One region of the Bradyrhizobium australafricanum genome, then DNA from elsewhere that is predicted to be linked to it. Evidence: riboswitches for the same ligand, from Rfam matches in the RefSeq annotation. Region 1 holds a riboswitch; the other holds the start of a gene.
What was found. A riboswitch is a leader RNA that binds a small molecule or an ion and turns the genes downstream of it on or off. The one in region 1 is predicted to bind ZMP and ZTP.
Positions count from the first base shown of each region.

Region 2: linked by a shared signal. The riboswitch ahead of J6525_RS21725 (bifunctional 5,10-methylenetetrahydrofolate dehydrogenase/5,10-methenyltetrahydrofolate cyclohydrolase) and the one ahead of glyA (serine hydroxymethyltransferase) in region 1 are both predicted to bind ZMP and ZTP.

Region 1 is NZ_JAGKJL010000042.1:47,337-57,751, forward strand. Features, by position in the region: gene J6525_RS30715 (ComEC/Rec2 family competence protein) at 1-1,462, shown strand, start outside; gene J6525_RS30720 (hypothetical protein) at 1,459-1,686, opposite strand; gene J6525_RS30725 (hypothetical protein) at 1,832-2,260, opposite strand; gene lexA (transcriptional repressor LexA) at 2,517-3,221, opposite strand; gene J6525_RS30735 (molybdopterin molybdotransferase MoeA) at 3,465-4,676, opposite strand; gene J6525_RS30740 (HAD family hydrolase) at 4,703-5,329, opposite strand; gene J6525_RS30745 (hypothetical protein) at 5,783-5,938, opposite strand; gene glyA (serine hydroxymethyltransferase) at 6,026-7,297, opposite strand; ZMP/ZTP riboswitch at 7,334-7,419, opposite strand; gene J6525_RS30755 (response regulator transcription factor) at 7,505-8,167, opposite strand; gene J6525_RS30760 (sensor histidine kinase) at 8,164-9,594, opposite strand; gene J6525_RS30765 (DUF3280 domain-containing protein) at 9,832-10,415, shown strand, end outside.
Region 2 is NZ_JAGKJL010000023.1:117,891-128,305, forward strand. Features, by position in the region: gene J6525_RS21710 (hypothetical protein) at 1-635, shown strand, start outside; gene J6525_RS21715 (hypothetical protein) at 842-1,366, shown strand; gene J6525_RS21720 (hypothetical protein) at 1,481-1,897, opposite strand; ZMP/ZTP riboswitch at 2,115-2,194, shown strand; gene J6525_RS21725 (bifunctional 5,10-methylenetetrahydrofolate dehydrogenase/5,10-methenyltetrahydrofolate cyclohydrolase) at 2,210-3,073, shown strand; gene J6525_RS21730 (MaoC/PaaZ C-terminal domain-containing protein) at 3,203-3,655, shown strand; gene J6525_RS47275 (zinc-ribbon domain containing protein) at 3,714-4,301, shown strand; gene J6525_RS21740 (hypothetical protein) at 4,526-4,819, shown strand; gene J6525_RS21745 (SANT/Myb-like DNA-binding domain-containing protein) at 5,045-5,416, shown strand; gene J6525_RS21750 (class I SAM-dependent methyltransferase) at 5,607-6,389, shown strand; gene J6525_RS21755 (alkane 1-monooxygenase) at 6,416-7,561, opposite strand; gene J6525_RS21760 (helix-turn-helix domain-containing protein) at 7,722-8,732, shown strand; gene J6525_RS46970 (hypothetical protein) at 10,414-10,415, shown strand, end outside.

The DNA.
Region 1 (10,415 bases):
AACCGCCTTGCTCACCGGCCGGCGCGATGCGATCTCGACGCCGGTCAACGATGCGATGTTCATCTCGGGGCTCGGCCATGTGCTGTCGATCTCCGGCTACCACATGGCCGTGGTCGCCGGCGTCGTGTTCTTCGCGGTGCGCGCGCTGCTCGCGCTGTTTCCGGCGCTGACGGCGGGGCATCCGATCAAGAAATGGGCCGCGGCGGCCGCGCTGGTCGCCGCGGCGTTCTATCTGTTGCTGTCGGGCGCGGAGGTCGCGACGCAACGGTCGTTCTTCATGACCGCCGTGGTGCTGCTCGCCGTGATCGTCGACCGCCGCGCGATCACCTTCCGGACGCTGGCGGTGGCGGCGCTGATCGTGCTCGCGATCGCGCCGGAGGCGCTGGTGCATCCCAGTTTCCAGATGTCGTTCGCCGCGACGCTCGGGCTGGTGGCGCTGGTGCAGATCGGGCTGCCGAACCTGCTGGCGTCGCCCGACCATTCGGCGACCGCGCGCGTCGCGCTGTGGGGCGGGCGCGAGCTCACGATGCTGATGCTGGCCTCGCTGGTGGCGGGGCTGGCGACGACGCCCTATGCCGCATTCCATTTCCACCGCGTGACGCCCTACGGGCTGCTCGCCAACCTCGCGGCGATGCCGGTGGTCTCGGCGGTCGTGATGCCGGCCGGCCTGCTGGGGCTCGTCGCCATGCCGTTCGGCTTCGACGGCGTGTTCTGGGCGATCATGGGTCTTGGCATCGACTGGATGATCCTGGTGACGCAATGGGTCGCCGCACTCCCGGGCGCGGTCGGCCGCATGGCGGCGTTCGGCATCGGGCCGCTGATCGCAGCGAGCGCCGGCATCATCCTGCTCGGGCTGCTGCGCACGCCGCTGCGCTGGTCAGGCGCGGTGCTGCTGCTGGTGGCCTCGGTCTGGGCGCTCAGGGTGCCGCAGCCGGACGTGCTGATCTCGGGCGACGGCCGCAATGTCGCGGTGCGTGGCGGTGATGGACGGCTGCATCTGATGCACAGCGCCAAGGATGCATTTTTGGTCAAGGAGTGGCTGGCGGCGGACGCCGACGCGCGCACCGCCACCGATGCGTCGCTCGGCGAGGGCGTCTCCTGCGATGCCGGCGGCTGCGTGACCCAGGGACCCGGCGGCGCCTTCGTCGCGCTGGCGACCCGGCCGGAGGCCCTGGTGGACGACTGCGAGCGCGCAGGCCTGATCGTGACGACGCGGCCGGCGCCGCAGGGCTGCGCGGCATCGGTGATCGATGCCGAGCGGCTGCGCCGCCACGGCGCGCTGGTGCTGCGACGGAGCAGGGACGGCTACGCCGTCGATGCGGTCAAGCCCGGCGGGATCGACCGGCCGTGGTCGCCGGCGGTTCCCGGCGACGGCGAGAGCGAGACGACGCTACGCGCCCCCGCGCCGCGGCCTGCGGTGGATGCGACGCCGGCCGAGACCGATCTGCAGGGCGATGATTAGCCGTGGTCCGGCAAGGGCGCGCTCGGCAGCTCGAACAGGCCGAGATGGTATTCGTCGGAGTCGGGGCCGGCGTCGGGCTTCTTGACGAGGGTGAAGGAAGCCTCGGGAAATTGCTCCCAGACTTTCAGGTCGTCGGCCGTTACCGTCAGCCAACCGAACCGGAACATGTAGCGGCCCGGTTCCGTGACGCGTCCAGCCTTTTGCCATGTGACCTTATCGACCACCGCGCACGTCCTCCGTGCCCGATGATGCGCCAAGGTGCCGGCCGACGCAAATCTCCTTCTGCGCCCCGGAAGCGGGAGTCCGGGGTCGCCCGAAATTGCTTAGGTCATCCGCCGCCGAACAGCTCATTCCGCGGCGACGATGCGCTCAACCCAAAAACAGCGTTGCGAATGCGGAGGGCCGCCGCTCCACAACCTTCGGCTTCTGCTCGACCGGCGGATGCAGCGCCGGCAATTGCAGCACGCTAACGCGCTGTCCCTCGACCAGCTGGGTCACCAGCACATGGCTGCCGTCGGGGAATTCGACCGCGTCATGATGCCGATCAGGCACGTCGGGCTCGACTTCGTTGAACACGCCGACGCGATAGTTCAGCGTCTTGGTCCAGATCCAGCGGCTGTCGTAGCGAACGTTCTCGGCGAAAACGAGCTCGGTGCCCGGCAGCATGCAGACCGCGACAGTGGGGTCATTCTCCGAAGCAAAGCCGCGGGTCGACGTGCCGCGGAACGTCGTCGTGATCAGCGTCTCTCCGACAATGGCGGGGCGCGATGCCACGGCGTGCAGACTATAGTCACACATCGGATGGCTCCTCATTTCGAGGTAGCGACCCGTGCCTCTCCTTGAGGCATTAGGGCCTCTACCAGAGTGGACGATAGCGAACGAGCGTCTGCTCGTTTCTGGGCGATTGTACGACTGGTCCGAGATCGCTCCGATCACAAACACGCGACGCTGCGCGAGAGGTATCGGAGCGCATCGGGCAGGCCGTACGCTACACTATCATGCAAGGAACGATCCGACGTGTTGCTCGTTCCCGGCCGCCGCAAGTATTTGCAATTCAGTATTTGCGATAAAGGCCGATCAGCTTGCCCTGGATGCGGACCCGGTTCGGCGGCAGGATGCGCACTTCATAGGCGGTGTTGGCCGGCTCGAGCGCGATCGATGCGCCGCGGCGGCGGAAGCGCTTCAGGGTGGCTTCCTCCTCGTCGATCAGCGCCACCACGATGTCGCCGGTATTGGCGACGTCGTTACGCTGGATCAGCGCCATGTCGCCGTCGAGGATGCCGGCATCGACCATCGAGTCGCCGCGCACCTCGAGCGCGTAGTGCTCGCCGGCGCCGAGCATGTCGGGCGGCACGCTGATGGTGTGGCTGCGGGTCTGCAGCGCCTCGATCGGCGTACCGGCGGCGATCCGGCCCATCACGGGGACCGCGACCGGACGATTGCCGTCGTCCTCGGCAATTGGCGGCGTGCTGGCGCGCCGGCCGAGGGTGCCTTCGATGACACTGGGCGTGAAGCCGCGGCGACCGTTGCCGCCGCCGGCCGAGAGTTCGGGCAGCTTGATGACCTCGATGGCGCGGGCGCGGTTCGGCAGGCGGCGGATGAAGCCGCGCTCCTCCAGCGCAGTGATCAGGCGGTGGATACCGGACTTCGAGCGCAGGTCGAGCGCATCCTTCATCTCGTCGAAGGAGGGCGGTACGCCGGCCTCTTTCAGACGTTCATTGATGAAACGCAGTAGTTCGTACTGTTTGCGCGTGAGCATCTCGAGTATTCCCCCGGTTGATAGCGTCGTTCGATTCCGAGACTCTTCTGGTGGGGCCTGCAGGCCGGGCCTGACCTCATGAGCATGCGCTCGATGCACCTGCTTCCACGCGGCTTCCCGATTGTAGACACCAGTACTAGAAACAAATCATGAACGGACACTATATGTTCGATATGTGTTCCGCAACCACTTAATTTCCGGTGAACGTGTCGGGCAACGCACAATCGGCGGGGCGCGAAAACCCTATTCGGGCAGTGTCAGGATCTCGCATTCGCTGCCTTCGACGGCCGCCGCCGCGAACGGCGGGCGCACGAGAAGTGCCCGTGCCGCAGCGAGATTCCCGAGCAACGACGAGTCCTGCTGCGTCACCGGCGTTGCGATCAACGTGCCGTCCTCGCGCGCTTCGAGCCGTGCACGCAGATAGTCCTCGCGCTGGTCGTTGGCGGCGAGGTCGCGGCCGAGCAGGGCGCTCGTGCGGCGATGATGAATCACTTTCCGGCCGCTCAGCGCCCGAATCAACGGCACCAGGAACAGGAAGGCGCAGACATAGGACGACACCGGATTGCCGGGCAGGCCGATCACCCGCATCGCGCCGAGCCGGCCATGCATCATCGGCTTGCCGGGCCGCATCGCAATCCGCCAGAACGTCATGTCGACGCCCTCGGCTTCCAGCGACCGCTTGACGAGATCGTGGTCGCCGACCGAGGCGCCGCCTGTCGTGATCAGGACATCGGCACCGGCCTCGCGCGCCCGGCGGATGCCCGCCGTGGTCGCCTCCACCGTGTCGGCGGCAACGCCGAGGTCGACGGTCTCGGCGCCCTCGGCGCGCGCCAGCGCTCGCAGCGCGTAGCCGTTGGAATAGACGATCTGGCCGGGGCCGGGCTGCGAGCCCGGCATCACCAGCTCGTCGCCGGTCGCCAGCACCGCGACCTTCGGGCGGCGGCGCACCGCAAGTTCCGGATAGTTCATGGCGGCCGCCAGCGACAGCGCGCGGTCGGACAGGCGGCTGCCGCCGGCGAGCAGCACCTCGCCCGCACGGAAGTCGACCCCAGCCGGGCGGATGTGCCGCCCGACGCTGGCGGCCTCAGTGATCGTGATGTGGTCGCCGTCGACGGCGGTGTCCTCCTGGATGATCACCGCGTCGGCGCCATTGGGGATCACGCCGCCGGTGAAGATCCGCACCGCCTCGCCGGCGCCGACCGTCCGCTCGAACGGCCGGCCGGCGGCGACTTCGCCGATCACCTTGAGCCGGGCCTTTAGATCAGCCGCATCGGCGGCGCGCACCGCATAGCCGTCCATCGCCGACATCGGCTGCGGCGGCTGGGTGCGGAGCGCCGCGAGGTCGTGCGCAAGCGTGCGGTGGTAGGCGGCATCGAGCGCGACCATCTCCTCCGGCAGCGGTTCGGCGCCGGCGAGGACGGCGGACAGGGCATCGGCAACCGGCATCAGGGCCACGCTCAGAGCTCCTCAATTCTTAATGTTCAAATTCCAAGTGCGGTCAAAGCCCTTGCCACGTCATCCGTCGACGTCACGTGGATAGCATGAAGGCCGCGCGCCCGCGCACCTTCGATATTGGCGGCCAGGTCGTCGAAGAACAGGATCCGCGACGCCGGCACGCCGATGGCTTTTACCACATGATCGTAGGCCTCGGCGTCGGGTTTGCGGAAGCCGATGCTCGAGGACAGGAAGACGTTGCGGAAATGGCTGAGCAGCTCGGCATGGGTGACCGAGAAATGCGCGACATGGGCCGGATTGGTGTTGGAGAAGGCGTAGAGCGGCATCCGCTCGGCGGCCGCCGCGAGCAGCGGGGCGATGCCCGGCATCTCGCCGGTGAAGATCGCATTCCAGCCTTCGAGGAACTGGGCGTCCGTGATGTTGATGCCGAGCGTCCGGCGCAGGCTTTCGAAGAACGCCGCGTCGTCGATCCGGCCGATCTCGTGATGCTTGAAACTGTCGTCGACGACAAAGCGCGTGGCGAGCTCGGCGGGCGCACAGCCGGCATGCTGCGCCCAGTGCGCCATCACCTTGTCAAAGTTGATGTCGAGCACGACGCGGCCGATATCGAACAGCAGCACGTCGACGGAGTTGGGAGAGAATTGCGAGGTCATTGCATGAAACCGTGTACGAGAATTGCGGGCAGGCGGCAATGTCCTCGATTTCAGTGACCGGTGTGTGGATTGTACGTGGCGTTGCATTCATCGCGAGACTGTTCCCGCGCACACCACCGTCGTCCCGGCGAAGGCCGGGACCCATAACCACCGCATTTGATCAGGAACGGGATCGTGGCCCCAGCGTCGCGCAACAATTGAGATTTGGGGTAATGGGTCCCGGCCTTCGCCGGGACGACGGCGGGTGTCGTCGCTTGTGCGTCAAACATCCGCATTCTCGCGACATGATCTGTCCGAGCCTTGCTCTTTTCACCCTATATTTTGCTGCGGGGCTTGGCTTGCCGCGTCGGGCAACTCAGTGGCACGCACGCACTAGCTTTCAGCGCACCAAGCGACTTGATGCTTGCCGCGGCCTGACGCCCGCCGGCGGCTTGGTGCCCGCCGGCGTCGCTCTCACATCCTGGACAGCGCCAGGCCGAGGTAACCGATCAGCGCACCGGTGCTGAGAATGATGACGACGAGCGCCTGTTCCGAGCGTGCTTGCAAGGTTTTCCGGGTCACGGCGTTGGACGCTCCGTCTTCGAGATCATGCGGTCCAACGAACAGCATCAATTTCCGTTCCGGTCCTTCCCCCGGGAACCTTCACGACCTGCCGAGTGACGCGACGAATGCGGAACAGGAATGCGGGTCGGCCGCCTATGAGGGCGGTGCGATCCCCGGAACGGGGAAAGCGCGGCACATCTCGACGCTGTTCGACCTCAGTCGCTTGACGACCGCTGCATCGCCCTTCGACCGGAGGGATTCCGCAATGAGTTCGGCGATCAGGCGCATTTCGGGCTCGCCCATGCCGCGCGTGGTCGCCGCCGGCGTCCCGAGGCGAATGCCGCTCGGCTTGAGCGGCGGACGCGGATCGTCGGGAATGATCTGCTTGTTTGCGGTGATCCCGACGGCGTCGAGGATGTTCTCGGCCGCGCCGCCGTCCACGCCGACGCTGGCCACCGTATCCACAACCATCATGTGATTGTCGGTTCCGCCGGTGATCAACGTCATGCCGCGTTCCATCAACGCTTCGGCCAGGACCTTCGCGTTGCGCATGACCAGTCTTGCATAGGCCTGAAAATCGGACGTCGATGCCTTCTTCAGCGTGACCGCGGTTCCGGCCACAACGTTCATGTGCGGACCTCCCTGCAGCCCCGGGAACACCGACGCGTCGATCTTGCCGGCGAACTCCCGGCGACAGAGAACGATGCCGCCGCGCGGCCCGCGAAGCGTCTTGTGCGATGTCGTCGTCATCACGTCGAAACCCGCATCGAGCGGATTGCGCAAGGCATTGCCGGCGATCAGGCCGCCGTAATGGCTGACGTCGGCCATGGTCAGTGCACCCACCTCATCGGCGATGCTCTTGAAGGACGCATAATCCAGATCGCGCGGATAAGAGCTGTAGCCGCACAGCACCAGCTTCGGGCGGACGTGCCGGGCCATGGCGCGGAGCTTATCGAAATCGATGGCGCCGCCGTTTGACGGCTGCGTCTTGTAGCGGGCGAAGTTGAAGAGCCGCCCCATGTGCGACACCGGCGCGCCATGGGTGAGATGGCCGCCGTGTGACAGGTCCATCGCCAAGATCGTATCGCCGGGCTGCAGCAGGCCGAGATACACGGCCTGGTTCATCGGCGACCCGGACAGAGGCTGAACGTTGGCATGTTCGGCGCGAAACAGCGCGCAAGCGCGCTGTCGGGCAAGGTTCTCTATCTGGTCGGTAAATTCCTGGCCGCCGTAATAGCGGCGTCCCGGATAGCCCTCGGAATACTTGTTGGTGAACACCGATCCCAGCAGCTCGAGAACCTCGGGATAGGTGTAGTTCTCCGACGGAATCAGCTCGACGCCGTCTTGCTGGCGGCGCTCTTCGCCCTCGAGTGCAAGGGCAACTTCGGAATCGTTGAGGTGGAGTTCATTGCGGAATGACGGCATGGTCCGGGCTCCCTAAGACGCTGGATCATCAGCTGAACGGGTTGCCCAGGCGAACGGCGTTGGAACCCTTCGCGCTTCACCGTGGTCAATTCCACGTAAGCTCGCCAGTCGCGCGAGGGGCGAATGAGCTTGCGAAGCTCATCGCGAGCGGAAGGCTATCCAATCCCCGGCCGGCTCGCAAGGGTTGGTTGCTGGCGCCGCCGCGGGTCAGCGCTCGCCGAGATCGATCTGCGTCAGGATGCCTTGCCGCAGCGCGAGGCGGACCAACTCGATATCGGTGCCGACGCCGAGCTTGTCCTTGATAAGGGAATGCAGGTTCGCGACCGTCTTGGGACTGAGGTGCAGCGCCTCGGCGATCTCCTCGGTGGTGTTTTCTGCGAGCAGCATGCGCAGCACCTCGAATTCCCGCGCGGTCAGGAGGTCGGCTGCCTTGGTCTCGCCGGCAAGGTGGCTGAGCGCGAGCTCGTGGTCGATATCCGGGCTGATCGCGATCTTGCCCGACAGCGCATCCATCACGGCGTGCACCAGCGTCTCCGGCGGGCTGGTCTTGGTGACATAGCCGCTCGCGCCGGCGCGGATCGCCTGCACGGCAAAGGCCGCGTTCTGGTGCATGGTGAACACCAGGATTTTTGCACGCCTGTCCCACTGCCGGAGGCGGCGGATGGCCTCGATGCCGCCGATGCCGGGCATCGACAGGTCCATGATGACGAGGTCGGGCCCGGTCTCCTTGTAGAGGCGGTAGGCCTCGACGCCGTCGGAGGCTTCGGCGACGACGCTGAGGCCCGGCTGCTTCTGCAGCATCGCCCGGTAGCCTTCCCGAACGACGGCGTGGTCGTCGACCAGCATGATGGTGCGCGCCGTATGGCTCATGCCGCACGCTCCACCACCGGTGCGGCCGCTCGGCTAACCGCGACGGGAACGATGACGCGGAGCGAGGAGCCGTTGGGCTGTCCGGTCTCGAAGCTGAGCCGCCCGCCCAGCGCGGCGACCCGTTCGCGCATGCCGAGCAGGCCGAGGCCGGACCTGAGTTGGGAATCGCCTTTGGGATCGGGATCGCCGGGCTGGCCGTCATCGTCGATCGCGAGCACGATCGCGCTGTCGCCGCCGCCGGGCGCCGCCTCGCGCATCTCAAGCCGCAGCATCACGCGCGTGGCGCCGGCATGCTTGGCGGCGTTGGTGAGCGCCTCCTGCACGATGCGGTAGAGATTGGCGCTGACGGAGGCGACAAGGCGCTCGAACGATCCCGATATGGTGATCTCGAACCGTGGCTGTCCGCGGCTGCGGCCGTTCCAGCCGGCGACCAGGCCCTCGAGGCTGGCCGCAAGTCCGAGTTCGTCGACATCGGGCGGGCGGAGCCGGAAGAGGGCGCCGCGCAACGTCTCCATCATGTCGGTCGCTGTCCGCGCGATGCCGTCGCATTCGGCGAGCAAAGGCGGGCAATCCGCCGCCGCGGTCTGGCGCGCTGAGGCGGCGAGCGCACGGATGGCGGCCAGCGACTGCCCGAACTCGTCATGCAGCTCGCGCGCGAGGTGGCGGCGCTCCTCGTCCTGCACCAGGATCAGTTTCTGCGTCAGCGCGTTGCGGTCGGAAAGCGCGGCGGCGAGGCGCTCGGCGAGCTGGTTGAAGACGTCGCCGATCGCGGACAGTTCGGCGAGATCGAACGGCGGCAGGCGCGCGGCGAGGTCGCCCGCAGCGATCCGCTCGAGCCCGTCGCGGATCTGCCGCGTCGGACGCAGCGCGCGCGCCAGCGCCGCATAGACCAAAGCGCAGAGCAGCGGCAGCGCGATCATGAACACCGCCATCAGCCGGCCGGCATCGTGCCAGGCCTCGGCGGTCGGCACCGCCGGATCGATCCAGGCCACCGCTTCGCCGACGGCAATGCCGCGCGAAACCACCTGCTGCACCGCCTCGCGGCCGGGATCGAACAGGCGGCGATAGAGCGCCGCGAAGGCCAGCGGCGGCGCGGCCGTGTCAGTCTGCGCGCCGCCGCAGAAGCGTTGGCTGATCTCGCCGCTATTGCTGCGAAAGGCGATGCACAGTCCCGGCGTCATGACCGTCGCGGCAACGCTGTCGAGATCGGGAAAGTCGGAACGCGCATTGTTCAGCCACTGGATCTTGCTCTGCTGCAGCTCCAGCGTCTTGGCGGCGACATCGGCAACGGCCGCGATCCGCCCGCGCACCGAGCGGTCGGCCTCGATCAGGAAATAGCCGGAGATGACGGCAAAGCAGAGCGTCGAGACGATAGCCACGCGCAACGTCAGCCGCAGTTTCAGATCGCTTCCGAACCAATTCCACATTGGCGTATCCTCAAGATCGAAGGCGGGCTTCGGCGCGCGATCGCGGGCAGGGCCGTCACGCACATTAAACGGCAGAACGGAGGCGTCGAGAAGCGTTGCCATAGGCGTTCTTTCGGCGCGGACCATCGTCGTGAAATTTTCCCGGCACGGGGCGGGAGGCACTCCGCTGCGGCGCGGCGGCCAGTTGGCCCAGGATGCGACCGACCCGCCCGCGCCAGCACCCGAAAGGCCCAGACCATGCGTCAATCCCGTCTTGTCTTGCTCGCCCTCGCGTTGATCGGCCTTCTGGCCGGACCTTGTCCACTGCGCGCCGAAACCGGCACGGTGCCGGCATCTCAGCTTGGCGTCAGCATCGATGATTTCAGTTATGTCGACACCTCAGGCGAGGTCCTCGATCAGACTGCCGCGCATCAGAAGCGGCTCGACGCGTTCATGCGCGCGTTGCGCGCCGACGTCGCCGCGGAGCCGCGCTATCGCCTGGTGTCAGCAGCGGCGCCCGCAGGCGAGGCCCGGATCAAGGTGGTCGGCGGCGTGCAGAAGATGAGCACACTGGTGCAGTGGGCCAAGGTGGCGGTCATCGATTTCGAAGGGAGCCGCGTGCTGTACGAAAAGCTCTACACGTTTCGCGGCGACAATGACGAGGCATGGGACCATGCGCGGATGTTCGTGTCGCGCGAGGTGCGCGGCGTCCTCGCGGGCGTGTCGCCGCCGGCGCAGATCGCCACGGTTGCGCCGATCGGGCTTGCGGTGTTCGAATTCGAGCTTGAGGACACCTCCGCGGCGCCGGCATCCGGTCTTGCCGACGCCGATGCGGCCTACCT
Region 2 (10,415 bases), on a different contig from region 1:
TGCGGATCGGCTTGGCGTCGTTTCGGAGGTTGGCCGCCGGACGTCTCGGTGAAGGGGGCTTCTACGCCAGCCTGCTGCTGCCGCTGATTGCGCTCGCCGGGATCGCCGCATGGTTCATGCTCCCCGAGCCGAGCGACGCCGGGGACCAGGACGTCTGGCCGGTGTCCTCCATGATCCGCACCGCGCAGAATGCCCCGACCGGCGAGCAACCAGCTCAAATCACAAATCAGACCGCCAAGGATGCGCTGGCCGCACCGGCGGACGAGCCGACCACCGTCGGCGTGGCCATCGCTCCACAGGGGGCGGAGGAGGCCAAGGCGTCCGGGCCCGGCGCTGAAAGGTCGCCGCTGGACAAGTTGAGGATCGCCTCGCAATCGTGGCGGCGCGGCGGGCTGGGTTCGAAGGCGCTGGTCACCCTGACGCTGCGCAATGCCAATGATTTCGCCGTCAAGGATATCGAGATCGCCTGCGCCTTCATCCGCCGCGACGGTCGGCCGCTGACCGAGCGCAAGCGGCTGATCTCCGACACCATCGCCATGAAAAGCCGCAAGACCTACTCGCAAATGTTGGTCGGGTTCGTCAACGTTAACGCAAACAAGGCGAAATGTTCGGTCGTGACGGCGAGCCGCCTCTAATTCCCGGCATCTCGAAAAAGTGACCGCGAATTGACTTGTCGGGTGAACCGTAACGGCCGGACAGGAACTAACTAATAAACCAGCCGTTAGCGGGAGCGCGGACAGCGTCCGGGTGATCATGCGCAGACGATGAAATCGCCCGCGCGATGACTGATGTCGTCGCGCCGAGATGAACCGCGCCCTGCTGCGCGGGGGGAGCTACCAAAATGCCTGTGGCGCGTTATTTCCTGTTCGTTGGTGGAGTGCTGCTCGCGCTGCTCTTCGTCGTCAATGCCATCGTGCCGCAGGAGGCCGTGGTCGCCGGTCAGAACCAGGGACTGTCGTCGCCGGGCGTCGATAAGACCATGGTGCGCATCAAGTCGACCCAGAAATTGCCCGAGCGGGTGGTCTACGACACCAATTTGCCGACCATTGTTCCGGCGCAGGTCAACGCGGTCGCCGCGGCAATCCCGTCGGCTACGGGCGATGCGTCGGCGCAAGCCCGCGTCCGCAATACGTTCGCCCAGTTCATTCCGCCGGAGAAGGCTGATGCGCAGAAGGTCGCGGCCGAGGCAAAGCCGGCCGAGCAGCCGGCGCAGGCCCAGTCTCAGGCGCCGAAGAAGCGCAAAGTCGCGCGCTACCATGCGCATCCCCAGCAGCCGATGCGGCTGGCGCAGCCCGGCATGTATCAGCCTTACCGCGTCGCGCAGCAGCAGCGCATGGGCTTCTTCGGTGGCTTCGGCACCTGGTAAGAAAAGGCTGCCGCAGCCGGCAATCGATCCGCCGCCGCAAACACTTGCGGCGGCATTTTCATGTCCGCGATCAGGCACGTCGCCGGATGCGCGAAGGCGTCCGAGCGCCGCCCGCTACCTTTCGCGCGGCAGGCGCGGAATCTTGTCCGCGAAGCCGTTGTAGCAGGTCAGCCGCTCGTCCTCTTCCTTCACGAAGCGGCAATCGTTGACGCCCTTGGCCGGGGCAGCCTTCGGCTTCGGCTGCGGCTTGAAAATCTCGTCGTAGCAGATCAGCCGCTCCTTGGTGGCGTCGTCGATGTCCTGACAGGCCTGAAGCTTCTGAGCGACCGATTGCGGCTTGCCGGGCGCGGCAGGCTTCTCGCCCTTCTTGGCGGCCGACTTCTTGCCGACCTGGACCAGCGGCTTGTCGCCGACCATCGGCTGCGAGGTCGCCGCCGCCGGCTTGTCTGCGTCGGCGGGGGCCGGCGTGGTGCCTTGGGCAAGCGCGGCAGCCGGGCAGAAGAGCGCCAGCGCGAGGATGATATGTCTCATGTCGAAAATGTCCGAAATGGCGTGATGACCGGAAGGATGGCGCCGGGGATCGGAAAAGCCCGGCAAGCGCCGAGACTTAACGCAAGTCTTGCCCGAATCCTACCCCCAGAGGTGACCCGCCCGGCACCGATCCACCGGCAAAAGTGAGGGCAATTCGTCGCCGTTCGACCCGCGGGAGAGCGTGAATTGCCTTTGCCCGGCGGGGCGGCTATGACCACGCCATCTGCGCGACTGGCGCTTGGATGGACCACCATCGGGGAGCGCAGAGACTGAACGCCGCGCGCCTGGGCACCGCTTCGAAACGGAGGTGCCATGACGGCGAACATTCTCGATGGGCATGCACATGCCCAAATTGTCATCGACAAGATTGCTGGCGAACTCGACCGGCTGCCCCGCGCGCCGGGGCTTGCGGTCGTGCTGGTCGGCTGCGACCCGGCGAGCCAGATCTATGTGCAGAGCAAGGTCAGGATGGCCGAGCGGCTCGGCCTGCGCGGCGAGGTCGCACGACTGCCGGATGATGCCAGCGAATCCGATCTGCTTGCCAGAGTAGAGGCGCTCAATGCGCGCGACGATATCGACGGCATCCTGGTGCAGCTGCCGTTGCCGGCGCATATCGACGCCTTGCGCGTGATGGCGGCGGTCGATCCCGCCAAGGATGTCGACGGCCTGCACGCCCTGAACGCCGGCCGGCTGTTTCACGGCGATGACGCGCTGGTGCCGTGCACGCCGCTCGGCTGTCTCCGGCTGATCAAGTCGGTCCGATCAGACCTCACCGGCGCCCATGCCGTGGTGATCGGCAGCTCCAACATCGTCGGCAAGCCGATGGCCGCGTTGCTGCTGCAGGAGCACGCGACCGTGACGCAGACCCATATCCACACCCGCGGCATCAGCAGGATCTGCCGCGAGGCCGACATCCTGGTGAGTGCGGTGGGCAAGGCCGGCCTCGTGCGCGGCGACTGGATCAAGCCGCAGGCCATCGTCATCGACGTCGGCACCACGCGCGTCGAGAAGCCGGACGGCGGCTATGCGGTGTACGGCGACGTCTCGTTCGACGAGGCGGTGCAGGTCGCCGGCGCGATCACGCCGGTGCCGCGCGGCGTCGGCCCGATGACGATCGCCTGCCTGATGGAGAACACGCTGAAGGCGGCAAAGGCGAGGGCGGCCCGGCTGCAATAGCGCGGGATACCTGCGGCGATATGCGAGCGGCGGGTGTCGCTCGCGCATCACGCGCGAAGTTCATGACGTCCGGGGTAATGGAAAGCCCGCACCATTCGTCTATCGTCGCGCGACGGATGGAGGCGCGCGATGCTGTATGCGGAAGATCTCACCGAGGGGCAGACGTTCAGGCTTGGCAGCTACACGATCGGCGAGGCCGAGATCCTGGAGTTCGCCGGCAAATATGATCCGGTGCCGATCCATGCCGATCCCGTCGCGGCTGCGGCAGGCCCGTTCGGCGGACTGATCGCAAGCGGTTTCAACACCATTGCGATCTATCAGCGGCTCGTCGTGGAGGCGATCTGGACCAAGGTGGCGGGGATCGTCGGGCGGAGCTTCGAGATTCGCCTGCCGAGCCCGGTTCGGCCCGGCGCCACGCTCACCGGCCAATCCCAGATCCAGAAGATCACCATCAGGCCGGAGCGGCGCGACGCTGTCGTGATCTTCAAGACGGAGCTGGTCAATGACGAGCAGCGCCCGGTTCTTGTCCTCGTGCTCGACGCGCTGATCCGCATGCGGCCGGCGGAGCAGGGGCCGGCATAGGCGCGGCCTGAGGGGCATCCCGAAGTCATCCGCCTCGGACGGCCGTCAGCGCTTCTACGTGTTCCCCGCACGCGACCTTGTGGTCGCGCAATGTTGCGGCAATTATGACAAGCCGGCGGCAGAACGGCAGCGCATCAATGACGTCATCATCGACGAGGTCGTGCTGCCCGGTATTTACTTCGTCGATGCGCCGAAGGCATTCGACCCAGACGGATGTGCCGCCGTGAAACGCAGCAAGCAGACGAACGGAGAGATCGAAGCCAGGCGGCGCAAGGCCGAGGAATGGCGCCGCATCCAGGCGCAACGCGCCGCTGAACGGCAACGTCTCCGCGACTACAAGATTGCGCTGGCGCGCGACGAGGTTGCCGTGGATACGACGCGGCTCGCGCCATCGAACAGCTATTCGACTCCCGATTTCGTGCTGCGCGGAACCTATCGACCGGAGCCCTTCATCTGCAAGGACTGCGGCGTTGCCGAGGTCTGGACGCCGTTGCAGCAGAAATGGTGGTACGAGACCGCCAAGGGCGATGTATTTACCGCGGCAGTGCGCTGCCGGGCCTGCCGCAGCAGGGAGCGCGCGCGCAAATCCGCCGCGCGCCGCGTGCACCTGGAAGGGCTCGCAAGGAAGAAGCCTCCAGTCTCGTAGCGATAGGCGTGACTTCAGGGTCGCACTTCAGATCTGATACGCGGGGAACCACCGCGCAGGCGGTCAATGCGTCGCGCGTGCGGAACGTTTCGGTGCCTGATCGGTTCGAGACCTTGAAGCCCCCGATGTGGGGTGCGGGCGGGGAGGAACCAGCCAAGGAAAACTTGTCAAGGAAACCTGTCAAGGAAGCCATCGCGGCCGGAACCAACGAGAAGGAGCAGCGGATGAAACTCAATTCCACGCAAGTCAAGCAGACCATGACGCAACTGAATGCCCAGGTGCTTCCAGACGATCACCCGGCCGTGGCGCAACTGAACAGCGTGTTCGGTGAGCACACATTCTTCGTCGACACCAGCGGGCTCAAGGTGCTCGAACCCGCCCAGACCTCCGACATGCCGGGGCAGACCGGCGAAGTCGTCAGTCTCGCCGAGTGGAGCGATCCGGAGCTGACGTCGCTTCGGCCGCACGAGCCCGAGCCGACCGGCGTGCTCATCGCGCTTGAACCCAGCAAGCACTGAAGCGTTTTCGCGCGCAAGCAAAACGCCACCAAGCAAGGGGATTGAGAGCATGATCCGATTCAATCGGATCATGCTCTTTGTGCTGCATCGCGCGGCACCCGCGATCGGCCGTCCCGATGGCGACGGCCCCGACGTCACATCAAGAGGTGCCGAAAGTCACATGGCAAATCAGCGCCGCCTGCGTATGCATCGGTTTGAGATGGGTATCCAGGCGGTGAGGGGCAGATGGGGATCGTGCGGCGCTGGAGCTCTGACGAGGACGAGAAGCTCAGAGAACTCGCCAAGGCCGGCAAGAACGCTCTCGAGATCAGCAACGAACTGACCCGCAGCGCTTCGGCGGTGCGCCGGCGCGCCGAGGTTCTGTCGGTCCTGATCATGGCAAAGGCGTTTCGCGCGCGCCCCTCGCATGTCGCCACCCATCTCGAGCGGGTCGCGATCGACGCAATCCGCAACCGCCGTCCGTTTCCCGCGGGCGTCGGCCCGAGCACCATTGCCGGAATGATCGAGAAGGGCTGGATCGTCCCGGAGATGGGCCGCCGATACAACGTGACCGATGCCGGCGTGGAGGCGGTGCGGCGGAAGATTCCGAGCGGCTGAAAGGAATGCCGGCTACAGGCCGGGCGCGCCATGCCGAAGCGGCTTACGCATGCGGTGGGGAAGGCGGACCATTCGCGACCGAATGCAAGATTTCGCGCCCGAGACGGACGCCCCATCCGTTCAATCATCGGGGGCGCGACGACCTGCGGCCTCTTTGTGTCCTCGTCAGCCCACCGATCTGATTGCGCCGATGCTCAACGCCCAGCTAGCCCAAACCGACCGATACCAACGTTTCGCCGATCTCGCTGTCGCCGTCGGTGACGCGATCGATGCGATCGCCGGGTTGAATTCGGCCCAACGTACCGACGTGGACTTCCTCGAACGCGAATTCATCCCGGCGCTGGGGCTCAATGATGAACTGCTTCATGAGCAGCCGCCGGAACTGGCGCCGAGCTTCGGCAAGGGCCTCCACCTTTGGCAATACCCGAACCAGCTTGCGCCATACCTCGCCTGGCTTGCGCGCAATTCGTCCGGCGTCTCCTCGTACATGGAGATCGGCTGCCGCTGGGGCGGCATGTTCATCCTGGTGACGGAGTGGCTCAGGAACAGCGGCGCCGACCTCAAGACCGTGATTGCACTCGATCCGATCGCGCCGACGCCCTTTATCTCGACTTATTTCGATCTGCTGCAGCAGCAGGCCGCTATCGAGCCGATCTACATGCAGGATTTTTCGACCTCGCCGCTGGTCGGTGCGCATGTCGACCGGCTGAAGCCCGACTTCGTCTTTATCGACGGCGATCACAGCCTGCGCGGTGCGCTACAGGATCATCTGCTGGTGCGTTCCCACGCCCGCATCATCGTGCATCATGACATCCATTCCCAGGCCTGTCCCGATACCACCCTGCTCTGGAAGGCGCTGAAGCAGTTCGAAGCGCCAAGCTTCGATACGTTCGAATTCACCAGCCAGTATCCGTCGGTGAATGGCTCATTCCTCGGCATCGGCGCCATGAAGCGGCGCTCGGCCCAGATGTAGGACCGGGAGCCGGGCGATCGCCGCGATCAAGAGCTCGCGGGCCGATCGCGGAGGTTCAGCTTGCTCTTGTCGCCGCCGGCCCAGGCCAGGGTCTTCGGGTCCATCACGCGGAACCAGAGCGGCGGGATTGCTGCCAGCCCGAACATGCCGGTGTAGCCGTTCGGTAGCCGCGGGATGTCGTCGAAATCGCGCAGCGACTGATAGGGGCGCATCGGGTTGGCGTGGTGGTCGGAGTGACGTTGCAGGTGGAACGTCATCAGGTTCGAGACGATGTGGTTGGTATTCCATGAGTGGCGCGGCTCGACCGCCTGGTAGCGGCCGTTCGGCAGCTTCTCGCGCAGCAGCCCGTAATGCTCGACATAGTTGGCCTGGGTCAGCGCGTACCAGCCGAGGAAATGGTGCGCGACGATGAACGGCGCGACCTTCCAGCCGAACAGCGCAATCAGCACGGCCGCGACGACGAGCGTCAGCGCAAAGCCTTGCAGGATCTCGTTGTTGACCGACCAGACCGGCTCGCCGCGCCGGGTCAGCCGTTCGGCCTCGTTGCGCCAGCCACGCTTGAATGCACCCGGCAACTCGCGCGTTGCGAACGCATAGATCGATTCACCGAAGCGCGCGCTGGCGGGGTCCTCGGGGGTTGCGACCCAAGTGTGATGGCCGCGATTGTGCTCGACGCGGAAATGCGCGTAGCCCACCGCGCAGTTGGCGAGCATGCCGAACAGGATGTTCAGCCTGTCCGGCTTGTGGCCGAGCTCGTGCCCGATCAGGAGCGCGCCGCCATTGATGGTGCCGACGCCGAGCAGCAAGGCGACATAGGACCACCACGGCAGATCCTGGGTGCCGAAGAAGGCGATCAGCGCGACGTAGTTGATCCAGGGAAACACCACGGTGACGCGTGCGAGCCGCAGGTAATAGGGATCGGCCTCCATCGCGGCGACCACTTCCGCCGGCGGATTGTGGGTGTCTTCGCCGAACACGACGTCGAGCAGCGGGATCAGGATGAAGATGAAGACGAACGGGATCAGCGTCACCAGCGGATTGTGCGTCCGCAGGAAGAGCCAGTAGGACAACAGCGGGATCAGCGGCGGAATGAACGAGAGCATCCAGAGATAGCGCTTGCCGTCCCGGTAGGTGATCGCTTCGCCAGCAGCATTGGTGCCCGTGAAGATCATCGCATTCCCTCCAGCGTCTCTTGCGAGGCGGCGTTCGCCGTTGTTGGGTCGAGCATGCCGCCAAGCGGGCCTGCGCCGCCAGTTCACAACAGGCCAATTTTGTGGCATTTTGCGCCAAGCTTGTTCGGCCGGACGTTCGCGAGGGGAGGTCGCCGACGCCATGCACGGATCGGAATCCGATGCTCTTCGCACGCCGGTCTCCGCGGCCTATGCGCGGGCCCTGATACGGGCATTTGGCCAGACGCGAGGCGATCGCGACGAGCTGCTGAAAGGCACCGGAATTCGGCTCGAGGCGCTCGACCACCCCGGCGCTCACATGCCGGTATCCTCGCTGGTGGTGCTGGCGGCCAACATCACCCGCCGGCATGGCGAGCTGTGGCCATTGTCGGCCGCGGCGGTGTGGTCGACATCGCTGCAAGGCGCGCTCGACGTCGCGACCAGGACGGCGCCGACCATCGCGGATGCGCTGGCGACCGGCGCGCGCTTCGGGTCGACCCGCGCGCCCTTCGTCCGCAACCGGCTGCGCAAGACTGCGCGCGCGATCCAGATTGAAATCTCGCCCGCCGTCGCGATGGACGAAGCACTGTGGCACGCCGTGGCGCTGGCGGTCAGCCTCAACGTGCACGCGGTGTACGTGCAGCTGCTCGAGGATGCGATCGGTGAGGCGACACTGCAATTTCCCTGGTCGCCGCCTGCGGGCGCGGAGCGGCTGCTCGAGCATTATTCCTGCGCGGTGAAGTTCAACGCTGCCGCCTTCATCTTCGAGGTGCCGAAAGCGCTTGGCGCGCGGCCGTCGCCGTTTGCCGATCCGCAATTGCACGCCAAGGCCATCGACGCGCTCGAGGCGATCGAGAACCCGCAGCCCGAGACCGCGGCGCTGGCGGGGATCGTCGAGCGCCTGATCGCGGCGCGCCTGCCGCAGCGTCTCGGTGAGGAGGAGGCCGCGCGCCTCGTCGGCACCTCGCGGCGAACGCTGGTGCGGCGGCTCGCCGAGACCGGCAGCGCCTTCCGCCCGCTGCTCGACGGCGTGCTGCGCGAGCGCGCGCGGATCATGCTCGCGGCCGGCACCCAATCGCGCGACCAAATGGCGGCCGCGCTCGGCTACACCGATGCGACGAGCTTCAGCCGGGCGTGCCGGCGGTGGTTCGGGGAGAAGGACGGGCGGGGTTAGGCGCGGTCGATGGCTCGCGCAAGCCCACAGACCCTGGTGGACGGTACGCAGACTTAAACGATGCCGATCCCGTCAATGCGTATGCAGGGCGTCGTAGGCGTGGGCAAAAAACACAGCGGCGCTGAGGAGCAGCAGCGCGACAATGGTCGCTTCCATCATGACACTTCCCCATTATTGTTTGGGAGAAGTGGTACCGGTCAAATGTTTCCGCCCGGTTTCGTCCGCTGATGAAAATGGTTTCGTGGCAGGATCGCTGCAACAATCGGCTGCCGGATCGAGCTCGCGCGGTGCTCGGATCGCTCGGCATCGATACTGTGACGCCGACCTAAAAGCTACGCCGCCGGGCCCGAAATGGTTTGTCCCGGCGGCGTCCTGTCATTCCCAGCGCTAGGGCCCTGAAATTCCCAGTGTCATTTCCTTAGCAGATCCGCGGAGAGACGGCTGTTGCCGAACTCACACAAGCTTCTAAGAGAGGAGCCGACGCCAGGGCCTACACGTCAGCTCCTCCGAAACGTGACCGTGCTGCGTCCCCAACGGTCCCGTCCCTCAGAGAAGCCTGCGCCGATCTAGTTGCCGATTTGCTAACCGTCCCTCTCGTCGGCAGGGCGGCCGATACCATCACTCCAATTTTGATATCGTTTTTCGGCGAGCCTGGCCGGGAGGTAATCCCTATTGGTGCTATTGGCGGCAGGAACGAGCGGTGGTTTTGGAAGTAGTGTCTTCCGGCTCCCGGCTCTCATACCCCCAACCCGGCTGGGAGCCACAGGGGCGGCCTCGGCGCGCGGCGTCGGGGTCGTTCTCATCTTGCAGCATCGCTTCAGAACAGACGCAACGCGAAAACGCTCACTCAGAACGAAATGAGCGCGGCTTAAATTATTGATCTATCGGTAAAATCGCTGGCGCGCTCGGAGAGATTCGAACTTTTAATCTAAGCCAATCACACACCAAAGGATTCTAGTTAGCGCCTTATCCTAGGGGCAACTTGAGGGGCAGGGAGCTATGCCCTTAGACAAAATTTTGTTGGTGGCGTGGCTGATCCGACCGAGCGCTTCGCCAACGCACAGCAAGGTGCGGAGATAACGCATTCTTCTTATCTCCCTGAGAGCATTCAGCGATTTTGTTTCGCCTTGGGCGCGTCCGCGCCGAACAAGGCGAGCTTGCTTAATGGCGCCTCGGCGGGGCGGCCTGAGAGGTTCGATGATGCGAAGAGACATTCATCCAAAAACACTTCCGCTTCTATCAGGAGTGGGACCACTGGCTGAGAAAGGCTCGCAACCTCCGGCGTGCGTCATCGATCCTGTTCAATGCCGACTTTCCTGACCTTCGGCTTTACGACGAGGCCCGCAACCGGGCGCTGGAGGAGATCGGCGAGGAGGGCACGGCGCCGGTACGGCACCCGCACCCCGACATGCTGCCAGCTTGTTCGGCTCAGCGCTCGAAAGCCTGTTCAAGGGCGTGATGGTCCACAAGGACCCCGGCCTCATCGGCGCCCACAAGCTCTCCGAGAGCCTAAAGAGCCATCAATTGCTCTTGTTGGCGAAGGCGGCAGGGTCGCACTCAGCGAGCCGGAAGCGCGACTTCTGGACTGGCTCTCCGAGGTCGTCATCTGGAAGGCAAGGTATTCGGTCCCGACGAACCTCAAGTTCGGGGACGCCTTTTCCACCGCTTGGACAACATCAGCTT